Regions from separate parts of the Paenibacillus sp. PAMC21692 genome, predicted to be linked through region 2. Evidence: riboswitches for the same ligand, from Rfam matches in the RefSeq annotation. Region 2 holds a riboswitch; the other holds the start of a gene.
What was found. A riboswitch is a leader RNA that binds a small molecule or an ion and turns the genes downstream of it on or off. The one in region 2 is predicted to bind thiamine pyrophosphate.

Region 1 (14,757 bases), 1.8 Mb from region 2:
GACTTTATTGCAGTTTTACGCTGGAAATAATCTGGGAGCCGATGCCGAAATCCATGGCCACCTTCCCCGTCCGCTTCGTAATTTCGTGCGCAAGCACGACAGCATTGACGCCGCAGGAAACAAGGACGATATCGAATTCGTCCTGCCTGCTTTCGATCTTGGCCAGCGTCTCGTCCATCATTTCATACCTTTCGAAGGGCAGCGTAAACGGAATGCTCAGATTGTACGGCGGCCGAATAAGCCGCTGCTTTGTCCCTCCGGCCCATCTGGAGATCAAAATGACGCGGCTGCCCTGCTCCGACAGCATTTCCCAGAAGGGCTTGTAATAGATCAGCTCGCGATTGACGATTGCATTGCACAAGGCTTTGGGCTGCAATCCGAAGTGGTCGAAGATTTTGTCCGTAAGCGGACGTTTATGATTGGGATGCGCTCTGATCGTATTGTCGTTCTGCGCCAGAACGCCTACGATATCGGCTTCCTTGATCGCCTCCACCATACGGTCGCGAATTTCGATATTGGGAATACGAACGCCTTTGCGGCCCTCGTTTGCGATTTTCACCCAGAGCTGGCTTAGTGTCTGCTCCATCGTGTAGACCGAATCCTGCGACAGCACAAAATTTTCGCCGTCGCCGATCCGGACGAGGGAAAACGGGGTTTTATTGGACAGCGAATCCCGGATCCTCTCCACGATGATTTCCTTCGCCAGCAATTGATCGTTGGTAATATGGGATATCAATGCAATCCGCACCTCCGGGGCTTCTACATGCTTTCATGCATCAATATATGTGCCCTGCCGTTGCTTGCTTGGACCCTTGTCTTGCCGTAAACCTTGCCGGAGCAAAAGGGGCTAGTCCGGCTAGCGTCTTCTCATCCGGCTCGCCGTCCAGCAGATCGGAGATAAGCCGGCCCGTTGCCGGGCTTAACAAAATGCCGTTGCGGTAATGTCCGGCAGCCATCAGCCACTCTCCCTTGCCTCCCGCAGCTCCGATTAGCGGCATCCCATCCGGTGTAGCAGGACGCAATCCTGCCCAGCCAAACGCAGGTTTAACACCCCGTAGATCCGGCAGAAAGCGGTCGGTTGCCCTCGTTAATCGTCCAATGCCATGTTCTGTCACGCTGGTTTCATAACCGGCCACATCCTCCGATGCTCCGCAGACAACCGTGCCGTTCCGCTTGCTTACCCAGTAGGCCTGGCTGGTGAATACGATGTGCCGCAGAGGTTCGCTCCATTGTGCGGGAGAGAGATAAGAACAAATTTGGCCCCTTATAGGATGGACAGGCAGATTCAGACCCAAATGTTGTTCGTATGCCGAGGACCATGCACCGGGACATAGAACGACACGATCGGCAGCCAGCAAGGCTGGCAGACCGCTCATGGCGATTCGGCTCCCGCCGATGTCCGATCGGTGAAGCGACTCGATAGTGCCAGCGTGCTCCAGTATTCGGACGCCTGTCCGCTTGCAGGCTGCAGCCAGCGCTTCGACCAGCTTCGGCGCGTACACGTGACCCTCCTCTGGTATGTAGACAGCCCCGACGGCTACTTCGGCAAGCGCAGGCTCCAATCCCCGAAGCTCATCCTTGTCGATCAACTCCGCCCCGGCTCCCCAGCCGTTCTGCCACCGCATTCTGCCCTCGGCTGGCAGCAGATCGGCTTCATGCTGCAAGATGTTTAAGCTGCCGGATCTCTCCCATTCTACCGACATGCCCGATATCTCCTCCACGCCGCGAATCCAATCCGGATAAAGGCGCAGGCTACTCAGCGACAGGCGGAAGAATGCATCGGCCCCTTCGGGATTCTCCGAAAACGGAGCCAGCATGCCGGCGGCGGCGCCGGACGCCTGGCCGCCGATTCTGCCCGGCTCCGCAAGCGTTACCCTATGTCCGCGAAGCGCAGCCTCCAGGGCGCAGGACAAGCCGATAATACCCCCTCCGAGCACGATAACGGATTGCCCCCGCGAGTAAGCGCTCATGTCGGTCCCGCGGCAAACAGGGAACCGGCTTCGTCGCTGCTGGCGGAAGCATATCTTTTCCTCGGAATGCGTCCTGCCTCGTAAGCGATCCGTCCTGCTTCGATAGCAAGCGCGAACGCTTTCGCCATCCTGACGGGATTCCCCGCCTTCGCTACAGGCGTGTTGGCCAGAATGCCGGCTGCTCCCAGCTCCATCGCTTCCGCGGCATCCTTGGGAGAGCCGATTCCCGCATCCACAATAATGGGAACATTCGCCTCTTCGATAATAAGCGACAGATGATAAGGATTAAGAAGTCCAAGTCCCGTCCCGATCGGAGAGCCTCCCGGCATGACCGCGGCTGCGCCCGCTTCCTCCAGCCGCTTGCAAAGAATCGGATCATCCGATGTATACGGCAATACGACGAATCCTTCTTTGGCGAGCTGCTCAGTCGCTTTTAGCGTCTCGATGGGGTCGGGAAGAAGAGTAACGGGACTTCCGCTGATCTCCACCTTGATCCAATTGCCGAGTCCGGCCTCCCGCGCCAATCTGGCAATCCGGACGGCTTCTTCCGCCACTCGCGCGCCCGACGTATTAGGCAAGTAAGTCAGCTTTTTTCCTTCCAGATGCTGCAGCACGGAATCGTCTTCGGTATGCTCCAGATTGACGCGTCTAACGGCGAAGGTCACAATTTCGGCGCCGGATTCGGCAAGCGACTCCCTAAGCTCGGCGGGGCTGGGGAATCTCCCCGTCCCGAACAGAAACCGCGAGCCAAACGTTACTCCCGCGATCGTCAGTCCATTCTGCTGGTTCATCATTTTCTAGCCTCCCCCCACGAATTGAATGAGCTCGATGCGCAGTCCGTCCGCAAGCGCCGTCTCCTGCCAGCGCGACCGGGGCACAATCTCGCCGTCTACCTCTGCTACAAGCCGCTTATCGCGCTGTCCGAGCTCCGCAAGCAGACAATCGAGAGTGGCTGAGCGGGTTTGATATGAACTGCCGTTCAGCGATAAAGATACGTTTTCTTCAGCTCCATGACCGGACGTTTCCCGCTCGTTAGCAATCGCATTGACGTTGGAAGTTTCCTCTGCCCGGTCTGCTGCCTCCAGCTTCTGCAGAAGCTCACGGCAGACAGCCGCAGGATCCTCGCTTCCCACGATCGCTGACACGGCGCATAGCCGCTTGGCCCCCGCAGAGATGACGACATCCGCATTGTCCGTCGTAATGCCGCCGATCGCGACAAATGGAATGGAGACCAGACTTGCGGCCTCCGCCACGTAAGCCGTTGTCACTGCCGCCTTGCCCGGCTTCGTATTCGTCGGGAATACGGGCCCGACGCCGATGTAATCCGCTCCCTCCCGCTCAGCTTCGATGGCATGCTCCGCGCAGTGGGTGGAGATGCCGATCATTTTATCGTCGCCTAGCAAAGACCGGGCTTCCTTTATCGACATATCGTCCTGCCCCAGATGCACGCCGTCGGCATCGACTTCCAGCGCGATATCGGGATAATCGTTGACGATGAAAGGCACGCCGTATCTTCGGGTCAGCACTCTCAGTGCCCGCGCCTGCTCCAGCACTTCCGATCTTGATCCCGTCTTGTTGCGAAGCTGCAGCATGCCCGCTCCGCCGATGAGCGTCTGCTCCATCACGTCGGTCACCGATTTGCCCGGGTGGGCATCCTGTGCGGTAATGACATATAACCTGATTTTCTCCCAGTCCACTCTTTTGCTCATCCAGCCGTTCCCTCCACTCTTCGATTATGGCGGCTAAGATATTCGTCGCATATCCGTTCCGCCTCCGCCATGTCCGACGTGCCTTGCACCAGCACTCTGCCGTCCGGAAACAGCACCAGCTTCTCTGTACAAGGCGAAGGCAGCTCAGCTTTTACCAAGTAAGGATTAATAGTTACGCCGCACCCAAGCCGCTCCAAATATTTAATCTCCCGCTCCAGCTCGAGCGCGAAACCCATTGTCACTTGAACCGTGTCCCGGCCGCATAACGCCGTCGATCGCCGCCCATGCAAGCGCGATTCCCGATCACGATTATCCGGGAAGTTAACATCGTCGCTGTCTTGGAGAGGCTGCCGTAAGCCGATCTCGACCGAATGTAACTCGGCGCTGTTTGACCGTGCTTGGCAGCCGCACTTTCCGCAAGAAGCAACACCGGACGGCAGCTTATATTCCTGCACGGCAAAATTCCATACATCCGCATTCAACCATGTTCCGCGGACGGATTCCTTATTGCCCGTCAACCACTTGACGGCTTCGGCGGTCTGTAGCGCGGCCACGAATTCCACTGTCGCGGACAAGACGCCCCGCGTATCGCAGGAATCGCCTTCCTCGGCCCCATCCTCTTCGCCGATCAAACAGGACAGGCAAGCCGTCCTGCCTGGGACCAACATCGCGCTCATGCCTTGAGAAGCAGTTGCGCCGCCGTATATAAACGGGATGCCAAGCCGGAACGCCTCGTCGCAAAGCAGCAGTCGAGTAGCCGCGTTATCCGTTCCGTCCAGGATCAGATCGGCATCGGCTGCGAATATGCCAACATTATGGTAGCCCATATCGGCCACATGCGCCTCTATAATCGTCTCTCCGTTTATCCGCCGAAGCTTTGTCTCCGCAGCCTTCGCTTTGGGCAAAACCTTGCGGGCATCCTCCTCGTCGAACAGCGATTGACGATGCAGATTGCTAGGCTCCACGTAGTCCCTGTCTACAATCACGAGTCGTCCAACGCCGGCTCTTGCCATATGCTGGGCGAGCGAAGCGCCGAGCGCTCCGCAGCCTGCAATCAACACGCTGGCTTCGCGGAGGCGAAGCTGCCCGGCCTCGCCGATCGGCGCGAAACGGATTTGGCGGGAATAACGTTCCCTCCAGCCCGCGCGAAGACCGTCCTTCGACGTCGCGCTCGCGTCGGCCGGTTGCCCCCCCGCGCCGGCAATGGCAGCGGGAGCTCCGCCTCCTCCTCCGCCGGCCATCCCGTCACGCATAGATTTCGTTGCCTCCGGCCTTAAATGCGGCCGACTTCTCCTTGAGCCCCGCTTCGATCGCTTCCTCCGTATCGAGACCGTTCTGCGCCGCATATTCCCGGATGTCCTGCGTGATGCGCATGCTGCAAAATTTGGGACCGCACATGGAGCAGAAATGCGCCGACTTGGCCGCTTCGGCCGGCAGCGTCTCGTCGTGGTACGACATCGCCCGCTCGGGATCAAGCGATAGATGGAACTGATCGCGCCAGCGGAACTCAAAGCGCGCTTTGGAGAGTGCATCGTCCCGCAGCTTCGCGCGAGGATGGCCTTTGGCCAAATCCGCCGCGTGGGCAGCGATTTTGTAAGTGATAACGCCTTCCTTGACATCTTCCTTGTTCGGCAGCCCCAGATGCTCTTTCGGCGTTACGTAGCAGAGCATCGCCGTGCCGAACCAGCCGATCATCGCCGCTCCGATCGCGGACGTAATATGGTCGTAGCCCGGCGCGATGTCGGTCGTCAGCGGACCCAGCGTGTAGAACGGCGCTTCGTCGCATACTTCCAGTTGGCGGTCCATGTTTTCTTTGATCAAATGCATCGGTACATGCCCGGGACCTTCAATCATCACTTGCACGTCATGTTTCCAGGCAATCTTCGTCAGCTCTCCCAGCGTATCGAGCTCCGCGAATTGCGCATCGTCGTTGGCATCCGCGATGGAGCCTGGCCGCAAGCCGTCGCCAAGCGAAAACGACACGTCGTAACGCTTCATGATGAGGCAGATTTCTTCGAAGTGCGTATACAGGAAGTTCTCCTTGTGATGAGCCAGACACCAGGCTGCCATAATAGAGCCGCCGCGAGATACGATCCCCGTTACGCGCTTGGCCGTCAGCGGGATGTACCGAAGCAATACGCCCGCATGGATCGTGAAGTAGTCGACGCCTTGCTCCGCCTGCTCGATCAAGGTATCTCTAAATACCTCCCAGCTGAGATCCTCCGCTTTGCCGTTCACCTTCTCTAGCGCCTGATAGATCGGCACGGTCCCTACCGGAACCGGCGAATTGCGCACGATCCATTCCCGGGTCGTATGGATGTTCTTGCCTGTCGACAGATCCATGATCGTATCGGCTCCCCATCTGGTCGCCCACGTCATCTTCTCTACCTCTTCCTCGATGGAGGAGGCAACGGCGGAGTTGCCGATGTTGGCATTGATCTTTACATGGAACCCTCGTCCGATAATCATCGGCTCGCATTCGGGATGATTGATGTTCGCGGGAATAATTGCCCGCCCCCTTGCCACTTCGTCCCTTACGAATTCCGGCTCCATCCCTTCGCGTATCGCGATGTACTCCATCTCCGGCGTAACAATGCCTTGTCTGGCGTAATGAAGCTGCGTCACATTGCGTCCTTCCTTCGCCCGAAGCGGCTTGCGATCCAGGTTCGGAAATATCTCGGCGCCTCTCGTCCTGGCTCTCTCCTCGGATACGAAGCCGTTGTCCTCGGGCTTCACCTCGCGTCCTTCATATCGCTCGACATCCTCGCGATCCACGATCCATGTTTCACGAAGCGGCGGCAGCCCCTTTCTGACGTCGGCCAGGTAGCCCGTATCCGTATATGGCCCGCTCGCATCGTAGACGAGCACCGGCTCGTTCGGCGTCTCCTCTCCGCTTCTCGACTGGCTGGGAGTCAGCGCTATTTCGCGCATCGGGACGCGAATGGAAGAATGACTCCCTTCTACATAGACCTTGCGGCTTCCCGGCAATGGCGTTGTCATAATCGGCATAACAAAAAACCTCCTCATGGAATTTGTGGAATTCCACCTGGAGGCATACTCAACATATAAGAAAGTTAATGGTCGACGCCACTCACGCAGACGCGCAATGACGTTGATACTTAGGCTTGCACAAAGCCGGCGAAGTTGCCTTCGGCGACCGGCAAGCCGGTATCCTATGTCCCACTTTCCTACGCTGGCATGACCCAGATCAGGTTCAAAGGGACCAAAGCAATCGCTTTATCTCAGCCTTTCGGCGCCCCTAGTGGATTTCCTTGTTTGACTATACTTCGTGCTCGCTGCTGCTGTCAACCCTAACTTCCCCGAACACTTACAGCTTGATCTTCTGCTGGAACAGTCCCGCTTGCCTTGCCGCCATATAAATAATGACGACGAGCGGACCGATAAATACGCCGATAACGCCGACTAGCTTAAAGCCTACATAGAGGCTGATCAGTGCCGGAAGCGCGCCGATACCGACGGAATCTCCCAAAATCTTCGGCTCCACGATGCGGCGGAATACCGTAATGACGAGGAACAACACAATCAGCCCGATACCGGTATAGATATCGCCAGTCAGCAGCAGATAAGATGCCCATGGGACAAGCACGGAGCCTGTGCCCAAAATAGGCAAAATATCCACGATAATGATGAGCAGCGCGATAGCCATAGGATATTTGATGCCAAGTATGAGCAAACCGATCAGCGAGAGTATGTAGGTCATGCCGCTAAGAATAATCTGGGAGCGCAGGAAGCCGAAGATCGACTTGCGCAGATTGTTCAGCACCTGGTCCACTTGGGAACGCGACGATTCGTCGAAGAAGGACAAGACGGATGCCTTCATCGTATTAAGGCTAAAGCTGAACATGTAGACGGCAACCAGGAAGACGATAAAGAAGATAAACATGCCCGGGAGCGTCGAAGCAAAACCCAAGACCGTCGATGACAGCTTGCCTACCATCGAAGTAATCGTGTTCGTTAGGCTCATCAGATATTCTTCCAGCGTCGCGATGGCGTCCGGAGGAAGATTCTGGTACAGCCCTCTGGCGTCAACGAGCAGGTTGTCGACAAAAGTGCTTGCATTTTCGAAGTAATTCGGCACCTTCTCCAGAAATGCAATCAGCTCCGCGATAATCTTCATTCCCAGCAACACGATGAGACCGACGAGAATGACCGTGAACAATGTACTGGATATGACGGCGGACACCAGCCGGTTGAGCCGGAATCGCTTCATCAGGAATACGGTCAGCGGCTCCAGAAAGATCGCTACGATCAATGCAAGCAAGAACGGCGCGCCTACGGTGAACATCAAATAAATAAGCAGCAAACCTACCGCGATAAGCACGATTGTCCTTATAGACATGCGGGTTATCCCTCCTTCCTCTATTTCTATTCAAGCTTGGCTTCGCGCATGTGAAAATCGACGTCGCCGTAATACATATCCTTTACAAGCAGGTTGGGACCGCAGCAAGCGGCTGCGGGACAATAACAATTTACGCTTCGGGCGAGCTTGTGGTCCAGCCACTTGCCGAATACGTCGTCGAGGCGGGACGTCGAGATATTGCCGAACGCCGGCACGTCGGAGAAGTCGGTGACGAACACGTCGCCCGTGAACAAGTTGACGTTGAGACGGTTCCGTCCGTCGGGATCGTTCCTGACCGTCACGTTAGGCTCGCCCGCCAATCTTCTGAGCAGTCTACGATCCTCTGCATCGTCGCTGCATTGGTAGAAAGGCAACGTGCCGAACAGCATCCAGACCGACGGATCGCGGCGATCCAGCAGCAGCTCTACCGCTTTGCGCATCTGCTCCTTCGTAATGACGGGCAGATCGCGGGCGAATGAGCTTGGATACATGGGATGAACCTCATGACGCTGACAGCCCATCTCGAGAATCAGCTCATGAATTTGATCGATCTTTTCATGCGTCCGATAATTGATCATGGATTCGGCGGACACGAGCACGCCTGCATCGCTGAGCCGCTTGGCGTTGTCGATCATTCGTCCGTACAGCTTGGCTGCCGCTTCCTTGGAGACGGCATGGCCCGCTTTGGCGAAGCCGATCTCATGGAAGTCCTGCGCCGACGTGTAGTTAAACGAGATATGCATAACGTCGAGGTAAGGAGCCAAAAGCTCGTACCTGTTATAAGGCAAAGTTACATTGGAGTTAATCTGTGAGCGAACGCCCCGGCTTCTCGCGTATTGCAGAAGCGGCAGCATATATTCCTTGACGGTACGTTCCGAGAAGGTGGGCTCGCCGCCCGTAATGCTGATCGTCTGCAGATGCTCGACCTCGTCCAGACGGCGCAGCATGTTGTCCAGCGGAATTTTGGCTGGCTCCATCATGACCAGCGTATCGCCTACGGCACAGTGCTCGCAGCGCATATTGCATAAATTCGTAACCGTCATCTCGACGCTTGTCAGTACATGGCGACCGAATTGCTTAAGCGAGTTAAGCGGATCCCAAGGGTCATTGGAGGGAGTCAAAGGAGGCAGTATGTCGCGGGATGTTATGCCCAAATGCGGCAATATCGTATCCAGCTTGTTCATCGGTTTCATCAGCTTTCAGCACCTAACTTCCGTTCTAGAGGTTGTTCAAAAAGTCCGCTTGCCATCATATCTTCTATTATTGTAATGTGAGACGTTTGAGGAAGCAAATAAAATGGTGTAAAAACGTTGCCCGGATCGACTTCATCCAAAAGCCGACAGAAAAAAGAGGCCTTGTGGGCCTCTTGAAACAACCATCGCTGCATTGCGGTAAATGCAAGCATCAATGGCTCGGCGTTCAGTTAAATGCCTGACACAAGCGGCACGTCCGTCTCTTCGTCGTTTACTCCGACGATCATGACTGTAAGCTGCTTGGACAGATCGATCTCGTATGGCGCCTTAAGCTCTTCTCCCGCTTCGTTGCTGAGGACTCGTACCACAGGGCGGTGCGGGTAGGAGGAATTAAGATCTACGACGATGCCTCGCTCACCCGTCATTAATCGGACGGACATGCCGATGGGATAGATCGCCACCTTGTCCCGGAACAGCTGCAGCATCCGCTGCTCGTACAAAGTGCCCGTGCCCGCGTACAACCGCTCCATCGCATCATGCGGCAGCATCGGAGACCGGTACACGCGGTTTGTCGTCATGGCGTCGTAAGAATCAACCAGGCCGATCCACTTCGCGTAGTCATGAATTTCATTGCCCTTGATGCCTCGCGGATATCCGCTGCCGTCCAGACGCTCATGATGCTGGAAGGCGCAATGCGCGACGAGAAGCGACAAGTTCGGCTGATCCTTTAACATTTCAAAACCGAGCTGAGGGTGACGCTTCATAAGTTCGAATTCTTCTCTGGTCAGCTGATCCGGCTTCTTTAGTACATTGACGTTAATCTGCGTCTTGCCAATATCATGCAGCAGAGCTCCGAGACCAAGGGTCGTCAGTTCGTCGCGCGAGTAACCGCTCGACATGCCAAGCAGCGTCGAGTATACGCAAACGTTCAGCGAATGCTGGAACAGATAATGATCGACAGTTCCCATGTTCATAAGCATGATCATGGCATCTTCCTGATTGGACAGATCATCTATAATTAAGTTCATCATCGCTTTAAAGGGCTGGGCGATATAGGGGTAGGCGGAGCCCCTTTTCCTATTAGGCCGCTCCATCAGCGTGCGGAAATTCGTACGGATTTCTTTAACCGCCATTCGGAACGTATCTTCGCGGATCAGGGTGGGGGGATTAATATCCTCCGTTCGCGCATCTTCGATGTATACGTATTGAACCCCGCATTCGGCAAGCCTCGTGATTAGCCGGCTGGTAAGCTCCATCCTCTCGCCAAGCAGCACGATGCCGTCTTCCGAAAATATTCTCTTGGCCAGTCTCATTCCCGGCTTGCACTGCATAATGGATAGCAAACGCATTTTCTCGGTCCTTCCCCGCTGTGACGTCCCTAACTATACATATCGGAAATACGATCTTGTATTGTTAATTTACGTGAAAATGCGAATTTTCGCAACCATAATATGCTAATTGTTCGACAAAAAACTCCGAAATTTTCTAAATTGTGACGACATAAGCTTACAAACGAAGCCAACGTTTCTCTTTGCAGCTCCTCAGCGAAGGCTCGGAGCTTAATTCCCGCTCCAGCACATCGCGGATGAACTCCGGCAAATAATAGCGATAACTCTCCGCCTCGGCCAAAGACTCGTAGCCCACCTTAAAGCTGAACATATCAATCGAACCTACCTCGTAAAGTCTCCCGTCCTCCAGGGGCGAGCCGTTTACTCGCGCTTCGACGATACGATCCATCGGCTCCCGGCGCATGTCGAATTCTACCGTCATGCCGTCAATTGCAAGGCCTCCGAGCACCTCTCCCCGAAAGCCAAAGCCTTTGATCGGCTTGGAAGCGAACTCCTCCTGGAGCGATTGCTCCAGCGCCGTGCGCAGCTTGGACCCGTCAATGGTCATCAAGCATGGATTAATCGGCGAAGGACAGATGGCATGAAGCTCGCCGGCGGTTACTTCCCCAATCGCGAGACCGCCAAGCAGCTGCCCTGCGTTAACAATCCCGATCTCGGCATTCGTCCATCGCCTGATGCCGATCGCGAGCAGATTGGAAAGCGGATTTTCGCGTCCCGGATGAGACGGTAGAGGTTCGTTGAGAAAGGCGGCCACCCGTCCCAGACTGACGCGGCTGGATTCGCGGAACTCGTGGATAATATCCTCCGCCGCAGGTCTCTCGGCATAGGCGCCGGTGGGAATGGCTTGCCCGCGCAGCAAGGGCTCGGACCGGGCTTCATCCCAGCCAATCTCGATGCGTCCGACGTATTCGCCGAATTTCCCCGCTGCCGCGATCAAAACTCCGTTAACGATAAGCGGCACCTCCAGCAGATGGTGCGTATGTCCGCCCAGAATAAGATGGATGCCCGGAACTTCTTCCGCCAGCTTTTGATCGAATCGAATGCCGAGATGCGATAATACGACGACAACGTCAGCTCTACCCTGAAGCCGCTCCGCTTCGGCACGAATCGCCTCCATGGGCTCAGTCGCCTTCCAGCCCAGCAGCTCATAGAACTGGCCAAAAGCGGCCGTAGCGCCGATAAGGCCGATCCGAAGACCGTTCTTGACGATAATCCGGCTCGGGCACAGCCACTCTGGGCGTTCCCCCGTCTCCAGCGTGAGCAGATTGGCACAGACGACGCTAAACTCCGACACGGGGGCGTACAGCTGTTCCAACGTCTCCGGCGTATAGGTCAGTCCCTCGTTGTTGCCCAGCGTAACCGCCTCGTAACCGGCCTCCTGCAGAAGTCTGATATTAACCTGTCCGTCGCTGCCTTCCGTCTCTTGTCTCATCCGATCCATATGATCGCCGCAGTCTACCGCAAGCACGCGGCCCGCTCCCCATGTTCTTCGCTCCTCGGCGATCATGGTCGAAATTCGCGCGGCGTTCTCCAGCCGGCTATGAATGTCATTGCTGTGCATGAGCACAACTTTTATCTCCATACCTTATCCTCCGATTTGCGACATGCGTCGTTCCGTCGGCACATGAGATTGCGCCGAATTTGCAAGCTTCGCGGCCATCTCGTGATTCTCCGGCTTAATATCCATCGCCTTGTAATACAATTGCTTTATGGCATCCGGATCCCCAAGCGCTTCCTTAACGTTAAGCTCATCCACCCAGTACAGACAAGGTTTCAGATTGCCATCAGCCGTCAATCTCAGACGATTGCAGTTGCTGCAGAAGTGGTCGCTGATGGGATGGATCAAGCCAAAAGAGCCGACAGCCCCTGCCATCTGCCAATCGTCGGAAGGGCCGTTGCCTGTCACGCCTTCCTTCCGCGACAGGTTATACCCTTCTTCCTCCGCAATCTCGATCACGCGGGAAAGAGGAAGATAATGTTTCCGCCAATTCTCGTCGGCATGGCCGATCGGCATATATTCTATGAACCGCACATGAAGCGGCCGCTCGTAAGCGAGCTTTAAGAACTGCATGATTTCGTCTTCGTTGACGCCTTTGAGCAGGACGCAATTCAGCTTGATGGGATCAAACCCGGCTTCGGCTGCCGCTTCTATGCCTTCCAGCACCCTTCGCAGATCTCCGCGCCTGGCTATAAACCGAAACCTTGCCGCATCAAGTGTATCCAGACTGATATTCACTCTCTTCAAACCTGCTTCTTTAAGCGCTTGTGCTTGCTTAGCCAGGAAGATGCCGTTTGTCGTCAGCGCGATGTCATTAATGCCTGGTATGCGCGACAACCTCGAGATCAGTTCGTCCAGACCGGGTCTGATCAGGGGTTCGCCGCCTGTAATGCGCAGCTTTTTGATACCGAGCTCCGCCCCTGCTTTTACGACCTCGACGATTTCGTCATAGCTCAGCAGGTTCGTTGATTCGGTAAATTCCACTCCATCCTCAGGCATGCAGTAAAGACAGCGCAGATTGCATCGATCGGTTACTGAAATTCTCAAATAATCATGTTCTCTTCCATACCGATCCTTTAGCTCCGGCATACTGCGCACCACCTTTCCATGTACCTTACAGCATAACATTTTTTTTGCGTTTATGGTATTCTAGTAGCAATCTAAAGCCCTGTTACAGGCTGTTGCGAGGAGCTGGACATTTATGACTTATACCTGGACCATCAAGCTGTTCGCGGGATTGCCGGAGCGTCTCGGCACGGCTCAGCTCATCCTTGCTCTTGATCAAGGACAATTGACCGCCGGCGAGCTGAAATCGATGATCGCAAGAGAAAACAGCGATCATTCTTCCCTGCTGTCGACCTGCTTCGTTGCGCGCAACCACGCCTACGTAGCCGACGGGGAGGCCGTTCAAGCCTCGGACGAGCTTGCGCTTCTTCCTCCCGTTTCCGGCGGAGAGGAGCTAGCGGAGAGCGGGGACAAGAATACGTCGGACTCGCCTCGCTTTGTTGTGACGAGCGATACCATTCTTACAGAAGAAGTACTGGCCAAAGTAATCGTACCGGAACACGGCGCGGCCATCGCATTCGTCGGCACGACGCGCGAGTGGACGAATGGCAAACGCACGGTGCGGCTGGAATACGAGGCTTATGAGCCGATGGCGGTAGCGACCATGTCCCAGATCGGCGATGAGATCGCAAGCCGCTGGGCGGGAGCCTTATGCGCGATCTCTCATCGCGTGGGCGTCGTCGGACTGGCCGAGACCAGCGTCGTTATTGCCGTATCGGCCCCGCATCGCGAGCATTGCTACGAGGCCAGCCGTTACGCCATCGAGCGGCTTAAGCAGATCGTCCCTATCTGGAAGAAGGAAATCTGGGAAGACGGCTCCGAATGGAAGGGCCATCAGCTTGGCCCCTGGAACCCCACTGCCGAGCTGACGGCGGAATGAAGGAGGCGCCCCCATGGAGCTAAGCCGTTATTCCCGTCAAATGCGATTCCGGCCGATCGGAGAGGGCGGTCAGCGACAGCTGTCCGAAGCGCGTGTGGCCGTCGTAGGCGTCGGCGCGCTGGGCTGCGTCTCCGCGCAGCATCTCGTCCGCTCCGGAGTCGGATATATTCGATTAATCGACCGCGATTTCGTGGAGTGGAGCAATCTTCAGCGGCAGCTTCTATACACGGAACAAGACGCGAAAGATATGCTCCCCAAGGCAGAGGCGGCTGCCCGCAGATTGACCGCTATCAACTCTTCCGTGACGATCGAACCTGTTTGTGCCGATTTGCATGGAGATAATGCGGCTCCTCTGCTGCGCGATGTCGACTTAATTATCGACGGAACCGACAATTTCACGGTACGATATCTCATAAACGATTATGCCGTCAAACATGGTTTGCCGTGGATTTACGGCGGAGCCGTCGGCGCCTCCGGCATGAGCATGACGGTATTGCCGGGAGAGACGCCTTGTTACCGTTGCGTCTTCCCGGAAGTCCCCGCACCGGGGACTTCGGATACATGCGAGACGGCAGGCGTCATCTCGCCGATCGTCGATCTGATCGCTTCGGTGCAAGCAACAGAAGCGCTTAAGCTGCTCTCCGGCAATCGCGAAGCGCTGCACGGAACTTTATTCCAGGCTGATCTCTGGAACCACTCCTGGCTGCCGCTGTCCATCCGTAACGCCCGGCGT
Region 2 (14,757 bases):
CGAAGAAACTTATGTGGATGCCGTGACGATTACGGCGGATCAATTCTACACGAAGCTGAAGCTTGCGCAGACTCTTCCTACCACGTCCCAGCCTTCGCCTATGGAATTCTCCGAGGCATACGAACGGCTGCTTCAGGAGGACCCGGACTCGCCGATTATATCCATTCATCTGGCCGCGTGCCTGAGCGGCACTTATCAGTCCGCCACGATCGCGCAATCGATGCTGGAGCAGGAGGCGGACATTACGGTCGTCGATTCCAAGTCCGCTTCTTACGGCATCGGAACGCTGGTTGTGCGCGCTGCGGAGATGGCTCTGGCAGGCAGCGACAAGGAGAGCATTCTGGCGGAGGTTCAGCGGCTGCGGGCCGATCTGACGATCTACTTCCTGGTTGACAGCCTGGATCACCTGCACAAGGGCGGGCGGCTCGGTCGCGCCTCGGCGCTGATCGGTTCGATTCTCAATATTAAGCCGATTCTGTCGTTGGATTCGGAGGGCGGCATCCATGCGGTAGACAAGGTGCGCGGCACGAAGAAGGCGATGGCCCGGATTGCCGACATGGTCAAGGAGGGCTACGGTTCTGATCCCGTCGCGCTTACGATTTTCAAGACTGATAACGAAGCGGCCGCCCAGGAGCTGGGCGATCGGGTAAAAGCCGAGCTGAACGTGCAGCGAATCGGTTACGCGACGGTAGGGCCTGTCATCGGCACGCATGCCGGTCCCGGTACGACGGCCGTACTTATTCATAGGGTGTGAGTACAACCATGTTGACATTAGATGAACGATCCGTTAGACAGCTGAAAGGCGTGAGCGCCCTCAAGGAGGGGGAGCTTCACGCCTTTGGCATACATACGATATCCGATCTGTTGAATTACTTCCCGTTCCGTTACGAGGACTACCGCGTGCGTGAACTTGCTGAAGTCAAGAGCGGCGAGAAAGCGACGATTATGGGGATCGTGCGTGGCGCGCCAATCATGCAGCGCTACGGTCGGGCGAAGTCGAGGCTCACCTGCAAGATCGAATCGGGCGGCATGTTGATTACGGCCGTCTGGTTCAACCGAACGTATATGCAAGAACAACTGCGTCCGGGAAGAGAAATTATGCTGACAGGCAAGTGGGAGCAGCATCGCTTGCAGATAACGGTAGCCGATTCCGAATTTCCCGATTCGGCGAAGGCATCCAAAACCGATTCGCTGCAGCCCGTCTACCACGTCGGCGGCAATATTACGCAAGCCTGGATTCGCAAGATGATCGCTGCAGCTCTTACTCAATACGGTCCCATGATCGAGGAGGTGCTGCCTTACGAGCTTATGGAGCGCTACGGCTTCATGTCACGTTCGGAGGCGGTGGAGGTCATCCATCATCCCGGCGACGCGAGTAGAGGCCAGGAAGCAAGGCGGCGCATGGTATACGAGGAGCTGTTCCTGTTCCAGTTGAGGCTGCAGGCCTACCGTGGGCTAAATCGGGGACGAGCGGACGGCGTGGCGCAGCCGATCGGCAGCGAGACGATTCGGGAGTTCGCTGCGACGCTTCCCTTCGCCCTCACAGATGCGCAGAAAAAGGTCATCAATGAAATTCTGACGGACATGCGCCGCAATTACGCGATGAACCGGCTGCTCCAGGGCGATGTTGGCTCGGGCAAGACGGTAGTCGCTGCGATTGCGTTGTATGGCGCTGTCCGCGTAGGCCATCAAGGAGCGTTGATGGTTCCGACCGAAATATTGGCGGAGCAGCATGCCAAGTCGCTTGCCCGTCTGTACGAGGGTACCGGCATCCAGGTAGGACTGTTGACAGGGAGCCTGACCGAGCGGAAACGGAGAGATTTGCTCGCAGGCTTGCAAATGGGACTGATCGATGTCGTCGTAGGCACGCACGCGCTCATTCAGGATGACGTGTTTTTTCGGAGTTTGTCTCTTGTCGTGACGGACGAGCAGCACCGCTTCGGAGTGAACCAGCGAAGCGTGCTTCGGCGCAAGGGGATTAATCCCGACGTGCTGACGATGACGGCAACGCCGATTCCGAGAACGCTGGCCATTACGGCATTCGGCGACATGGACGTCTCCACGATCAAGGAGATGCCGAAGGGACGCAAGCCGATCAAAACCTATTGGGTGAAACATGACGCGTTCGACCGCGTGCTGGGTTTTATACGCAAGGAAGCGTCGGCGGGGCGTCAAGCTTATGTCATCTGTCCCTTGATCGAGGAGTCCGAGAAGCTGGATGTGCAGAACGCAATCGATACCTATATGCAGATTCAGCAGTCTTGTCCGGATTTGACCATCGGATTGCTGCATGGCAGGCTCTCCACCGCGGAGAAGGACGAAGCGATGTCGCGGTTCGCCGCGAACGACAGCCAGGTGCTTGTCGCTACGACTGTCGTGGAGGTAGGCGTTGACGTGCCCAATGCGACACTCATTATAATAATGGATGCCGAACGATTCGGCTTGTCCCAGCTCCATCAGCTGCGAGGACGCGTCGGACGAGGCGAACATCAGTCGCATTGCATTTTGATCGCGGATCCAAAGTCCGAGACGGGACGAGAGCGGATGAAGGTCATGACGGAGACGAACGACGGCTTCGAGGTCGCGCGTCGCGATCTGGAGCTTCGCGGGCCAGGCGATTTCTTCGGGACGAAACAGAGCGGTCTGCCGGAGTTCCGCATCGCCGACATGGTGGCCGATTACGAAACGTTGGAGCAAGCCCGGGAGGATGCGGGAGAGCTGACCGAACGGGATGATTTCTGGAGCAATGAGTCTTACGCCCGGCTGTGGGAGATTTTGCGTCGGGAAGGTTTATTTCAAGGGGAACAGCTGGACTAGGCAACTATTCTCCTCCTTCGGCATATAGTTAAGCGACTAGGTCGTGTCTGAAAACCCGCTCTGGGGCATCTTTCATACGGCAAAATCTGCTCCCCTCGGAGTATTCAGACACGCCCTAGACTGGATTGCCGAATGGAGGTGTCTGCCGCTGTGAGTTATCAGAATTACGGCATTCGGCCGCAATTGGTTGAACGCGTGAAACTCAAGCTGAAAAACCCCGTTGTTAAGGACAAGATACGGCAGCTGCTTGGTAATGTGACCAAATATGATTTGCAGGATCGGGCGAAGGTGCGCAAGTTAGTCAAGTCTGCCGCCGTCATCCTGCAAGAGAAGCTGACCGATGCGCAAGAGGATGGGATCGTCGCGTTTATACTGGCGCAAAAGATCGATCCCAATAACACCTTCCATCTGCTGAAGCTGTGGGGGATGTTTCGCTGACCGTGAGGTCGGCGTTTTTTTTTCTGATTGAAAATCTAACAGACACCAGCGACGCTCACCACAACTCCATCTGCCCCTCAACTTTATTAGGCGCTATAAGCGACGAATCGTCATTACGAACGTTGCCGACAGCGGCGCCGACAGGATACGCTTCAAGCTCGCGCTCCGGATAAGGAACGAATAACGTTTTTAACCGTTTGCTGTCCTGCATGCTTCGATCCAGCCATAATGCTTCGTTTTCGGGTCGCAGAATGACCGGCATCCGGTCATGTATGGGAGCGACGACATCGTTAGGCTCCGTCGTCAGAATCGTGCAGCTGCTGATCTTCTCTCCATTGGGAGACAGCCAGGTCTCGTAAAGTCCCGCGATGCTAAAGACGGAGCGGTCGCGTTTCAGGATGCGCATGGGCTGTTTGCGCTTGCCGCCGTCTTCCTTCTGCCACTCGTAAAAGCTGTCCGCCGGAATGATGCAGCGCTTCCGCTGAAGCGGCTCGCGAAAGGCCGGTTTGTCCGCTGCCGTCTCCGCGCGAGCATTAATCATCATGTATCCAATCTTTGCATCATCCGCCCAGGGAGGAATCAAACCCCACTTTAGTTCGCCAAGCCGGTTGCGCTTGCCGTCGTGAATAACGGCGAAGATGAATTGACCGGGGGCGACGTTATATTTGGGCCTGTGGAAAGGAACTGAAGTCTCGTCGATCATATAACGCAACATCAGCTCTTCGAGCGAGATTGTAATCGTATATCTTCCGCACATAAAAAAACCTCCTGCATAGAGGGATATGTATTTATTATACCGTTATTATCGGCATCGGAGAAAGCACGAGATGCTGGAAAGAGGCGTGACGTCGGGTGCGTGCGGTGTATGGGGAGCCGATTCTTCGTGGATAATGGTGATAATAGGGAATGCAGTTGGCTGCGGTGATAGGAGGGAGTGGGCGTGAAAAATGGGCATGAAGGGAAAGCGGGAGGGAGCGGCGCTGTGCTGATAAGTTGGATTCGCCATATTCTGGCGCTGCCAGGAGCAGCTTGGGCTTATGCAACCGGGAAGTGGCATGCCATGCAGGCATCGCAATCGATGCTGGAATCAGCAGAGCCGCTTGCGCTGCCGTCTTCTTCTACTGCCAAGCTTATGGCGGCGTGGGGCAAAGCGTCGACGTCTCCCGGTGATCCACCTAGACCGCCTGTTGTCTTGTCGAACGATGAAGAGGCGCTGATTGCGCGAATTCGGTTAGAAACTGAGGAGCTTAATCGGAATAATGTGACACGCACGGAGGGGTATCGTAATATATATTTTCGTATGCCCGAGCTTCATTGGGCGCTGCTCGCACATATGGTATCGCGCAACGGCGGTTGGAACATGACCGATTTGCAGGGAGAATGGCTTCCTAGACTGCTGAACGAACGACAACGAAAGGATGTATACCTGTTCCTGGAGCGGGCCAATTGGCTGATCTTCGGCGATGCCTATCCACAGCTTCTGCTGTATGAATGGAGCCGCAGGCTGGGGCGCAGTCTGTTCCATCTGCTGCCGGCGTTCGGCGTATCTTCGTTTATGGAGCCCGTTTGGCGTCATTTCTGGAGGGACGGCGACTCTGCCATGTTGTCGACAGCGCTCATTGTGAACGAGCAGCATTACATCGACGAGCGGGTCGCGCGCCATCCCTATTTCGAGGAGCGGGTTCTGGGGACGATGTTCTTTGGCCTGCAGTCGCTGCTGCAAATGAATGCGGTGTTTTTCCCTTATCGCTGCGGGATGGATAATAGAGGGGAAGAGCTGCAGCTCGCTGGGCTCATTCTGGAACGTTTTCAGTCGCTGGATGAACGAATCGAATTCGGCAAAAGACTTTACGCCATGTTATTCGGCATTCCCCGCGTATTGGACGGCGTGCGTAACTTCGCTGCGGCCGTTAAGCATACCGGATCTCGCGCGGACTACGCGTCCGGCTTGTTCCAGCCGATTCGGCATCAGCCGCCGGAACGATTTTATGCAGAGAAGTTGCTTGGCGGCAAGCTGAAGCCGGGCTCCACGCCGCTCTACAGCCCGCCGCTGCACGCCGCATGGGGAGATCACGAGCCGGAGCCGCCGGAAACCGGCGATTGGTTCCTGGGACCGGAGCAGGTGGGCAAGTATTTTCAAAAACTGACTTTCCCGCCGAACTTCGAGATTACTAATGAATACGGTCTGCTGCTGAACAAGCTGGAGCTTGCCGTGCTGGCCGCGCAACGAGGAGCCGCTTCTCCTTTGGCGTAGTAGAAATACGACAATGAAGAAGCGGCTAACAACTGCCAGCATTTGCGGTGCCGTCGCTAGGTCTTGGTTTTGTTGAAATAATTTTCGTTATATCGGATGCTGGGATGATCGGGATTAAACGTCATGGCTAGGCGATGATGCTCCAACGCCTTGGCGCTGTTGCCTATACGGTCGTAGCAGACGGTTAGTTGCAGATGGGGCAGCCAGGTGGACGTTGCGTGGTCGGTGGATCCCATGTTGCCCGCTGGCCGTTCTACCGTTAACGCTTGCCCGAACCAGTAAATAGCCTGTTCGAACCGTTCTTGCCGGATGAAGACGCTCCCGAGCTCGCAGCAAATTTCGGGACGCGGAGTGTCATAGCCGAAGGAACGGAACAGAGAAGCCAGTTGGCCCTTGCTGTTCTTGAGCCGTCCGTAGCAATCCGCCTGCTTCATGCAAGCTCCGATATTATCCTCCACCCAGCCCTTGCCGCCGTCCAGAAATCGGCCGTACCACTCAATGGCCTCCTCGTTCCGGCGGTTATCCCGAAGCTCGTTTGCAAAATAATATTGGTCGCGCGGAGAGAAGGTTTCGCCGGCATCCCGACGCTTAAGATAAATGCGCAGATTTCTGTCGGTATGAAACCGCTCCTTGCGATGGGTAACGGCGATATCGCTATGGAGGATACGGCCGAAGACAGCCAAATATTCATGTACGGGACCGATCCAGCGGAAGCCGAGGCTGCGTCTGACCAGCCGATTGCGGCGCAGACTGAAGACGGGGTTGCCCTTATGATCAAAGGTAAGGTGGTAATTCATGGAGACGCTGTCGTAAGGGAAATCCTCGTCGTTCTCTTCCTTGAGGGTCTTAAGCCGCGCTCTGTCCTCCGGCTCGACTACGTCATCGGCATCCAGCCATAAAATGAACGGCTGCGTCGCTCGATCGAAGGCGTAGTTGCGAGCGGCGGCGAAGTGATCGATCCACTCAAAATCGTAGATTGCCGCGCCGAAGGATGCTGCGATCTCTTTGGTGCGGTCCGTGGAGCCGGTATCAACGATCACGATTTCGTCGACGACGTCCCGCACCGAGGACAGGCAGCGGCCGAGACTTTCTTCCTCGTTCTTGACAATCATGCACAAGCTAATGCCGAGCATTGACCCAACTCCCTTTCTTCCTGACGGTTCGTTGTAACATTGTATTAGCGCGCGAGCGGGATGGTGCCATACATAATCTCAGCAAGAAAGTGCCAACATAAGGGCATTATGGAAACAGAGGGTGCGCCATGAAACAATCCGAAACATCCCGTGAAAGGCCGTTCCAATCTTCGCTGAAAGCGAACGTGCGAGCGATTAACGAACGATTTGGAGGAAGCAGCGACCTCGTCGTCAGACTGTTCCGCAGCGATGCAGCTCCGGAGCGCGAGCTCGCGCTCATGTACATAAGAGGAATCGTTGACGAGTCGACTATTAATGAATCAGTGCTGAGTCCGCTCATGTCCATGCAGCTTCCGAAGCCCTTCGGCAAAGAAGAGCCCGGGTTGCTGGAAGCTCTCCGGACAAGCATCTTATCCGTCGGTCAGGTAAAAGACGTGTTGATGCTGGAAGAGGCGATCCAGCTAATGACCGGAGGCATGTGCTTGATCGCGGCGGAAGGCCATGCGGCCGTGCTTATGGCGGGCGTAGGCGGAGGCGAGCAGCGGTCGGTCGACAGCGCGCTGACGCAGACGGTCATTCGCGGTCCGCAGCGGGGATTCGTGGAGGATTTAAATACAAACGTCAGCTTAATCAGACGTATTATTCGTTCTCCTAACTTGCATGTGCAAACGCACAAAATAGGGAGCGAGACTCACACGGATGTAGCAGTCCTCTATATGAACGGGATCGCGGACGAGGCAGTCGTCAAGGAGGTGTACCGGCGGCTCGCCGATATCGAGATCGACGGCGTGCTTGAGAGCGGTTATATCGAAGAGTTTATCCAGGACGAAACGTTTACGCTGTTCCCTACGCTTATGAACACGGAGCGCCCCGATACGGTAGCCGCATCCTTGCTGGAGGGCAGGGTTGCAATTGTCGTAGAAGGCACTCCGACCGCGCTGATTGCGCCCATTACGTTCTTCAACTTCTTCCAGTCGACGGAAGATTACTACCATAGGTTTGACATCGCTTCGTTCGTTAGGATGATTCGTTATGGGGCATATGCGGTGTCCATGTTGCTCCCCGCGCTCTATATTGCGGTGACTACCTTTCATCAGGAGTTGCTGCCCACAACGTTGCTCATCAGCTTGGCTGCCCAGAGGGAGGGGATTCCGTTCCCAGGTCTCGTGGAGGCGCTGCTTATGGTGCTTGCCTTCGAGGTGCTGAGCGAAGCCGGATTTCGCATGCCGAGAGCGATCGGCTCTGCCATCTCCATAATCGGAGCGCTCGTGCTTGGACAAGCGGCAGTCCAAACGGGAATCGTGTCGGCAGGCATCGTCATTGTCGTATCCTTTACGGCGATCGCAAGCTTCGTCATGCCGGAATTCAACATTGCCGCGACTTCCCGCATCATCCGGTTCGGATTGATGCTTGTGGCTGGGTTTCTCGGTTTTTTCGGCCTTTTTATCGCCATATTGTTCATTCTGGTTCACCTTGCTTCGCTGCGCTCCTTCGGAGTACCCTACATGACGCCAATGGCTCCCGGAACCAGCGTCAGAAGCTTATGGCGAGACGTATTCGTACAAAACCCGTGGTGGGCCATCGTGCTTCGTCCCCAGGATCTGAAGCTGCGTAATCCCAAACGATTGAAGCGCTCGAAGTGGCCGATTGCACAAAGGCAAATCAAAAAGCCGTAAGGAGGGAGTGCGTTGAATACGATAAGGGCGGTGCTTCTGCTGGTCGTGCTGGCCACTCTGCCGGGCTGTGGAAACCGGGCGGAGCTTAACGAAATTGCGATCGTATCCGCGACGGGCGTCGATTGGGAGGATGGCGAGTGGGTGTTGACCTACCAGACCATCATTCCGAAGGCGATATCCGGCCCATCAGGCGGAAGCCGGGGAGCGGCAATCAACGTTTTCTCCTCGCAAGCGGAGAACTTTCGGTCTGCGATTAGCAAGGCGAGTCAGGAGACGTCCAGGCGGCTGTATTTCTCGCATAACCAGATTGTAATTGTAGGACAGGATGCCGCTCGCAAGGGGCTGGGGCAGCTGCTGGAAACGTACCTTCGCAATCTTGATTCCAGAGAGAACGTCAACGTATTTTTGTCCAAAAGCAACGCGCGCCAATTGCTCGAGCAGTTGATGCCGCTCGAACAGAATCCCGGCGAAGCTATCCACCGGATGATCGGCAACGAGGAGACGAACAACTCCTCACTCCGTCAAATGACGATCAACGATGTCCTGATGGATTTGCTCAGCGGCGTGCAGGCCACCGGTCTTCCCGTGCTCTCCCTGGCAGAAACGGAGGGCGGCACGGAACGCGGTCAGCAGCTGGGACAGTCGTCTTCGCCATCGAAGATCCGGCTGAACGAGCTGGGGCTCATCGTGGGAGATAAGCTGGTAGGATGGGCGGATCATCGGGAAAGCAGCGGCATTAATTGGCTAAACAATACAGTCGGCAGGACGACGGTCGGCTTCGCGTGCTCGGATCGAAAGTCCGCCAAAAAGGATTCCTCCATCCGCGTCGTACAGGCGGAGTCGAAACGGATCCCGAGCTTCAAGGACGGAAAATGGCGAATCGACGTGGACATCAAGGCCGAGGGCTCGCTGCTGGAGTACAATTGCAAGGGCGATATTAGCAAGCCGGATAAGATCGAAGCAATCGAGCGGAAAATCGAGGAGGAAATCCGTTCCACCGCCTTGAGCGGCTGGAGAGCGATCAGCGCGAACAAAGCGGATGTCGCCGGCTTCGGCAATCTCATCCACAAAAAATATCCGAAGTTATGGAAGCAGGAAGTCTCGAACTGGAGAGAGACTTTCCCGGCGACGACAGTATCGGTTAATGTGTCTTTCAAACTGTCCACAACCGGATCAAGCGGCAACAACTTTAAGCAAATACAGGAGGATACGGGCAAGTAGCGAGGCGCCGGAATCGAATGAAGGGAGGGATGGCTTTGCGACAGCAAATCGGCAAGAGTCAGCTTGCGCTGCTGATTATATTGTTCCTGATCGGCAGCACGCCGCTGTTCGAGCTTGGCATCAAAGCGAAACAAGACTCATGGATCGCCATGGCAATTGCCGCGGCGACGGGACTTCTATTGACGACCATTTATCTGTTTATTCAGCGAAGAGCGCCGGATGCTGGCCTTGGGGAACTGTTGAAAATCCATTTCGGCAAACCGATCGGCGCCGCGCTGGGCTGCGTTTTTGCGTTGTGGTTCGCATACGAATGCATGAGGAACGTACGGGATGTCGGCGAGCTGACGTCCGTAGCTCTGCTGCAATTTACGCCGCAATGGGCGATTATGTTGTGCATCCTGCTTGTTGCGGCATATACGGCTAGCAAAGGCGTGGAAGTATTTGTTCGGGTCGTGCAGATGTTGTTCCCGATTGCAGCCGGTAGCTACCTCATCATTGTATTCCTGCTGTTCTTTAGCGGCGTCGTGAAACTGGACCAGATCCTTCCCATCATGGAAAATGGACCTTTGCCCGTACTCCAAGCGGCTTTTCCTGATCTTATTTCCTTTCCGTTCGGGCAGCTCTTCGTCATGTTCGTTTTCTGGAGTCTGGTCAATGAAAAAAAATCGATAACCAAAATTACGATATGGTCGCAAGGCGGCGTATCCCTGTTCCTTATCTTCATGAATATGCTGATTCTATGCGTGCTGGGTCCGGCGCTTGCCGGCGCTACCTCATTGCCGCTGCTGCAAGCTGTGCAACTGATCCGGTTGGCCAATTTCTTGGAACGCCTCGACGTCATCGTGACCTTGCTTCTGTTTATCGGACTGTACGTGAAGATAACGGCTCTGTACCTTGCTTCCGTATTCGTCTTTCACAGCTCGACAGGCATCGAGACCCGTAATCTGCTGCTCCCCATCGGAGTCGTCGTCTATGCGATGTCGTTTATGGAGCCCATTAATACGTTTCATATTTGGCTGGGACTCGACGTGACGTTGAAGATGATGCCCATCTTCCAGGTCGCCATTCCGCTGATCATGGTTGTGATCGGAGTGCGGAAGCGGTATAAAAAGTTGCCGGCGAGCGAATAGAACGATAAACATGGGAAAATAATGCTGGCATTACCCGCGGAGTCTGCTATAATTGGTTACGTAATTGACGAAACCGAATATGCTCCGGGGAGCTGGTTAGGCCGGCTGAGAGGGAATGACAACATTCCGACCCGTATACCTGATCCGGATAATGCCGGCGTAGGAACGTGAAGCGAGCGCTTCTTCGTGATTTGGCGTACAGTCGTTGGGACTGCGCGCGAATCTTGATGCCAAGCGCGTACCAAGCCGATTGCAACTCGCCCTCCTGAATCAGGAGGGCGAGTTTTTTTGGAATAAGGGGAAGAGCAGGAACGTCAATCCAGAAGACATAGAAGGCGGAGAGGGGAAGTACGCATGCTGCACAAGAAGAAGGGATTATGGGGAAGAGGGCTCACGGCGACGGTGCTGGCCTTGACGTTGACGATCGCCGGTTGCGGCGGCAACGAGCCGGAAGGCGATGGCGGCGCTGGTGGCGAGAAGGAGCTTAAGAAGGTGAAGGTCGTTCTCGATTGGACGCCGAACACGAATCATACGGGATTATATGTCGCTCGGGACAACGGTTTCTTTGAGAAGCACGGCCTGGACGTCGAGATTATTCAGCCGGGACAAGACGGCGCCGATGCGATGGTCGCTTCCGGCGATGCCGCGTTCGGCGTCAGCTACCAGGAGTCGGTCACGATGGCCCGCATCGCTGGCGTGCCGATCGTCTCCATCGCCGCGGTCATTCAGCATAACACCTCGGGTTTCGCCTCGCCGAAGGCGAAAGGCATCGATTCGCCCAAAAAATTTGAAGGACAGCGTTATGGCGGCTGGGGAGCTCCGGTAGAAGAATCCGTCATCGACGCCCTTATGCAGGCGGACGGAGGCGATGTCAGCAAGGTCGACATTATGAGCATCGGCGACAGCGACTTCTTTGCGGCCGTGGAGCGGGATATCGATTTCGCTTGGATCTACTATGCCTGGACTGGCGTCGAGGCAGAGCTGCGCGGCGAAGAGCTGAACATGGTTTATCTGACGGACTACAGCGACAAGCTGGATTATTATACGCCGGTCTTGGTGACGAACGAGGAGCAGATCCAGTCGGATCCCGAGACGGTGAAGGCGTTCGCGGCGGGAGCGGCCGAAGGTTATCAATTCACGATCGCCAATCCGGAGGATGCGGCTGAAGTGCTGATCAAGGCGGAGCCGGATCTGAACGCGGATCTTGTGCGTGCCAGCCAGAAGTGGCTCAGTCCGAAGTATCAGGACGACGCGCCGCGCTGGGGCGAGCAGAAGCTGAGCATATGGGAGAATTACGCAAACTGGATGTTCGATCATGGACTGCTCGAGGGCAAGCTGGAAGCAGAGAAGGCGTTCACGAACGAGTTCCTGCCGGAATAACGGGAGTAACGGGAGTCAGGCATATAAGGACGGATCGACCAATGAAGCGGATGCTCCGGTCGGATTTGAAGATAACTTCGGAGAGGGGAACAAACAGATGGCAAACGCGCTGGTAAGCATTCAAATATTGCCGAGCACGCCGGGAGGGGCAAGCGTCCTTCCTTTCGTGGATCGCGCTATCGATATCATTAAAGAGTCGGGCGTAACTTATCGGGTGGCTCCGCTGGAGACGACGATGGAGGGGGAGCTGTCCGAGCTGCTGAACATCGTACAGCGAATGAACGAAGCGATGACGGAGATGGGCTGCGCTTCGGTCATTTCCCAGATTAAAATATATTACAATCCGGAAAATGGCGCCTCCATGGGCCGACTGCTGGAGAAATACCCGGATGGCCAGTAGGAAAAAGTCCGGAACGGGAGCGTGGGCCAAGCTATGGCCGCCCGTGCTTACGCTGGGCGCTCTGATCGCGCTTTGGCAGGCATCCGCCTCGCTGGGAATCGTGGATGCCTGGCGCATCCCGGCTCCGTCGGCGGTTGTACTGGAGGCGATCGAGATCTGGCCGCGCCTCATGGCGCATACGTGGGCGACGCTGAAGCTAATGATGCTGGGCTTTACGGGCGGTTCGGCGGCGGGCTTTGCGCTCGCCGCTTTGCTGCATCTGCTGCCGGGAGTGCGCAGAGGCGTCTACCCGCTGCTCATCCTGTCTCAGAACGTGCCCGTCGTCATTTTGGGACCCATCCTGACGATGTTGTTCGGCTATGGCACGCTGCCCAAGACGCTGCTCGTCATGCTCGTCTGTTTCTTTCCCGTATCGGTCGCCATGCTGTCGGGTCTTGCCAGCGCGGATGCCGGACTGCGTCATTATATGCGCATGATCGGAGCGGGCAAGGCGGAGCTGTTCTGGAAGCTGGAGCTTCCCAGCGCCGCCGTTCATCTGTTCTCCGGCCTCAAGATTGCCGCGACGTACAGCATGTTAGGGGCGGTCATCGCCGACATGCTGGCCCCGAAGCTTGGCCTCGGAGGTTTTATGGTTCTGTCCTCGCGCGGATTCATGCCGGAGCGGGCGTTCGCCGCCGTTATTCTGATCATTATCGTAAGCATGGTCATGTTCGGACTCGTAACGTGGGCGGAACGAATCGTCATTCGCTGGCGTCCGCCGGTCAAGGAAGGGGGAGAGCGGCATGAAGCTTGAAGTAAATGGCGTTGGCATAAGCTTCGGAACAAAGGAAGTGCTGCGCGACCTGACCTTGCGAGTGGAGGACGGAGAGTTCGTCTCGCTGATCGGACCATCAGGCAGCGGCAAAACAACGCTGTTCGGCGTTATTGGCGGGCTTCGGCAGCCGGATGCGGGAGAGATCCGCATCGAGGGCCGCATCACGACCGGCGAGCGCGGCCATGTTGCTTATATGCCGCAGCAAGCCGCCCTGCTTCCTTGGCGATCCGTCTCCGGCAATATCGAGATGGCGCTTAAGATCGCCGGCATCGACAAGGGGACGGCGAAGGCCATGACGTTGGAATGGCTCTCACGCGTGGGACTGGCGGAGTATGCGGGAGCTTATCCGCATGTGCTGTCCGGCGGAATGCAGCAGCGCGTCTCGTTTTTGCGCGCGCTTTTGTCGCCGCGTACGCTGATGCTGCTCGACGAACCCTTTGGAGCGCTGGATGCTTTGACGCGGCTTCATATGCAGAAGTGGCTCCTGTCGATCTGGGAAACGCATCGCAAGTCGGTACTGCTCGTCACGCACAGCATCGAAGAGGCGCTTTACCTTTCCGACCGGATTATCGTTCTGTCCGCATCGCCTGCAACCGCGGCAGACGAGATCGTCGTGCCGTTTGAGCGGCCGCGCCGGGAGGATCTGTGGACCGACCCCAGATTTAATGAATTGAAGGCTCGCATCTACGGACATCTGCAGGGCGACGGAAAGGCGGTGGATGATCTTGTCTGATAGCTTTCCCGTCGTGGATGCTCACCTTCATGTCGACCTTTATCCCTCCGAAGAGCAAGAGGAGCTGCTGGCGGAAGCGTTTAGCCAAGGCGTGGAGACGGTCGTCGCCGTATCGATGGATCTGGCTTCCTCGATCCGAACGCGCGAGATGGCGTTCCGCCATCGCGGGCGTGTCCATCCCGCTTATGGCTTCCATCCGGAGCAAGAGGCGCCTTCCGAGCTTGAGAGAGAGGAACTGCTAACCTGGATAAGGGAGCGGCATGCGGCTGGCGAGGCATTTGCGATTGGCGAAGTCGGCTTGCCGTATTACAAGCGGACGGAAGCCGAGGAGGCGGGGGAGCCTTTCGACGAGACGCCGTATTTGTTGCTGCTTGAGAGTTTCGTCGCACTCGCTGCGGAGCTGGATCGCCCGATCGTGCTTCATGCCGTCTACGAGGACGCCGACAAAGCCTGTTCGCTGCTTGAGCGATACGGCGTGCGGAAGGCTCATTTTCACTGGTTCAAGGGCAGCCCGGATACGATGAGACGGATGGCGGAGGCGGGGTATTACATTTCCGTTACGCCGGACATTGCTTACGAGGATGAAATCGTCGAGGTCGTTCGTCGTTATCCAGTGGAGCTAATGATGGCGGAGACCGACGGACCATGGCCTTTCGAAGGCCCCTTTAGCGGCAGAGCAACCGTGCCCGAGATGGCTCGGGAGTCCGTGCTCGGCATCGCAAGAGTTAAAGGGATCGCGCCCGAAGAGGCTGCGCGCGGAC

Region 1: linked by a shared signal. The riboswitch ahead of thiC (phosphomethylpyrimidine synthase ThiC) and the one ahead of H7F31_RS18600 (ABC transporter substrate-binding protein) in region 2 are both predicted to bind thiamine pyrophosphate.

What each region holds. Positions count from the first base shown of each region.
Region 1 covers NZ_CP060293.1:6,432,827-6,447,583, forward strand. Annotated here, with positions in the region: gene H7F31_RS26170 (GT-D fold domain-containing glycosyltransferase) at 5-736, opposite strand; gene thiO (glycine oxidase ThiO) at 777-1,970, opposite strand; gene H7F31_RS26180 (thiazole synthase) at 1,967-2,764, opposite strand; gene thiE (thiamine phosphate synthase) at 2,768-3,679, opposite strand; gene H7F31_RS26190 (ThiF family adenylyltransferase) at 3,676-4,932, opposite strand; gene thiC (phosphomethylpyrimidine synthase ThiC) at 4,925-6,688, opposite strand; TPP riboswitch at 6,848-6,950, opposite strand; gene ytvI (sporulation integral membrane protein YtvI) at 7,008-8,039, opposite strand; gene yfkAB (radical SAM/CxCxxxxC motif protein YfkAB) at 8,066-9,223, opposite strand; gene H7F31_RS26210 (HD-GYP domain-containing protein) at 9,463-10,581, opposite strand; gene H7F31_RS26215 (bifunctional metallophosphatase/5'-nucleotidase) at 10,739-12,163, opposite strand; gene moaA (GTP 3',8-cyclase MoaA) at 12,167-13,168, opposite strand; gene H7F31_RS34505 (molybdenum cofactor biosynthesis protein) at 13,281-14,024, shown strand; gene H7F31_RS26230 (ThiF family adenylyltransferase) at 14,038-14,757, shown strand, end outside.
Region 2 covers NZ_CP060293.1:4,674,771-4,689,527, forward strand. Annotated here, with positions in the region: gene H7F31_RS18555 (DegV family protein) at 1-754, shown strand, start outside; gene recG (ATP-dependent DNA helicase RecG) at 763-2,817, shown strand; gene H7F31_RS18565 (stage VI sporulation protein F) at 2,968-3,255, shown strand; gene H7F31_RS18570 (SOS response-associated peptidase) at 3,311-4,012, opposite strand; gene H7F31_RS18575 (DUF2515 domain-containing protein) at 4,196-5,509, shown strand; gene H7F31_RS18580 (glycosyltransferase) at 5,566-6,642, opposite strand; gene H7F31_RS18585 (spore germination protein) at 6,771-8,318, shown strand; gene H7F31_RS18590 (Ger(x)C family spore germination protein) at 8,331-9,539, shown strand; gene H7F31_RS18595 (GerAB/ArcD/ProY family transporter) at 9,575-10,669, shown strand; TPP riboswitch at 10,745-10,853, shown strand; gene H7F31_RS18600 (ABC transporter substrate-binding protein) at 11,024-12,049, shown strand; gene H7F31_RS18605 (thiamine-binding protein) at 12,147-12,449, shown strand; gene H7F31_RS18610 (ABC transporter permease) at 12,439-13,242, shown strand; gene H7F31_RS18615 (ABC transporter ATP-binding protein) at 13,232-13,996, shown strand; gene H7F31_RS18620 (TatD family hydrolase) at 13,983-14,757, shown strand, end outside.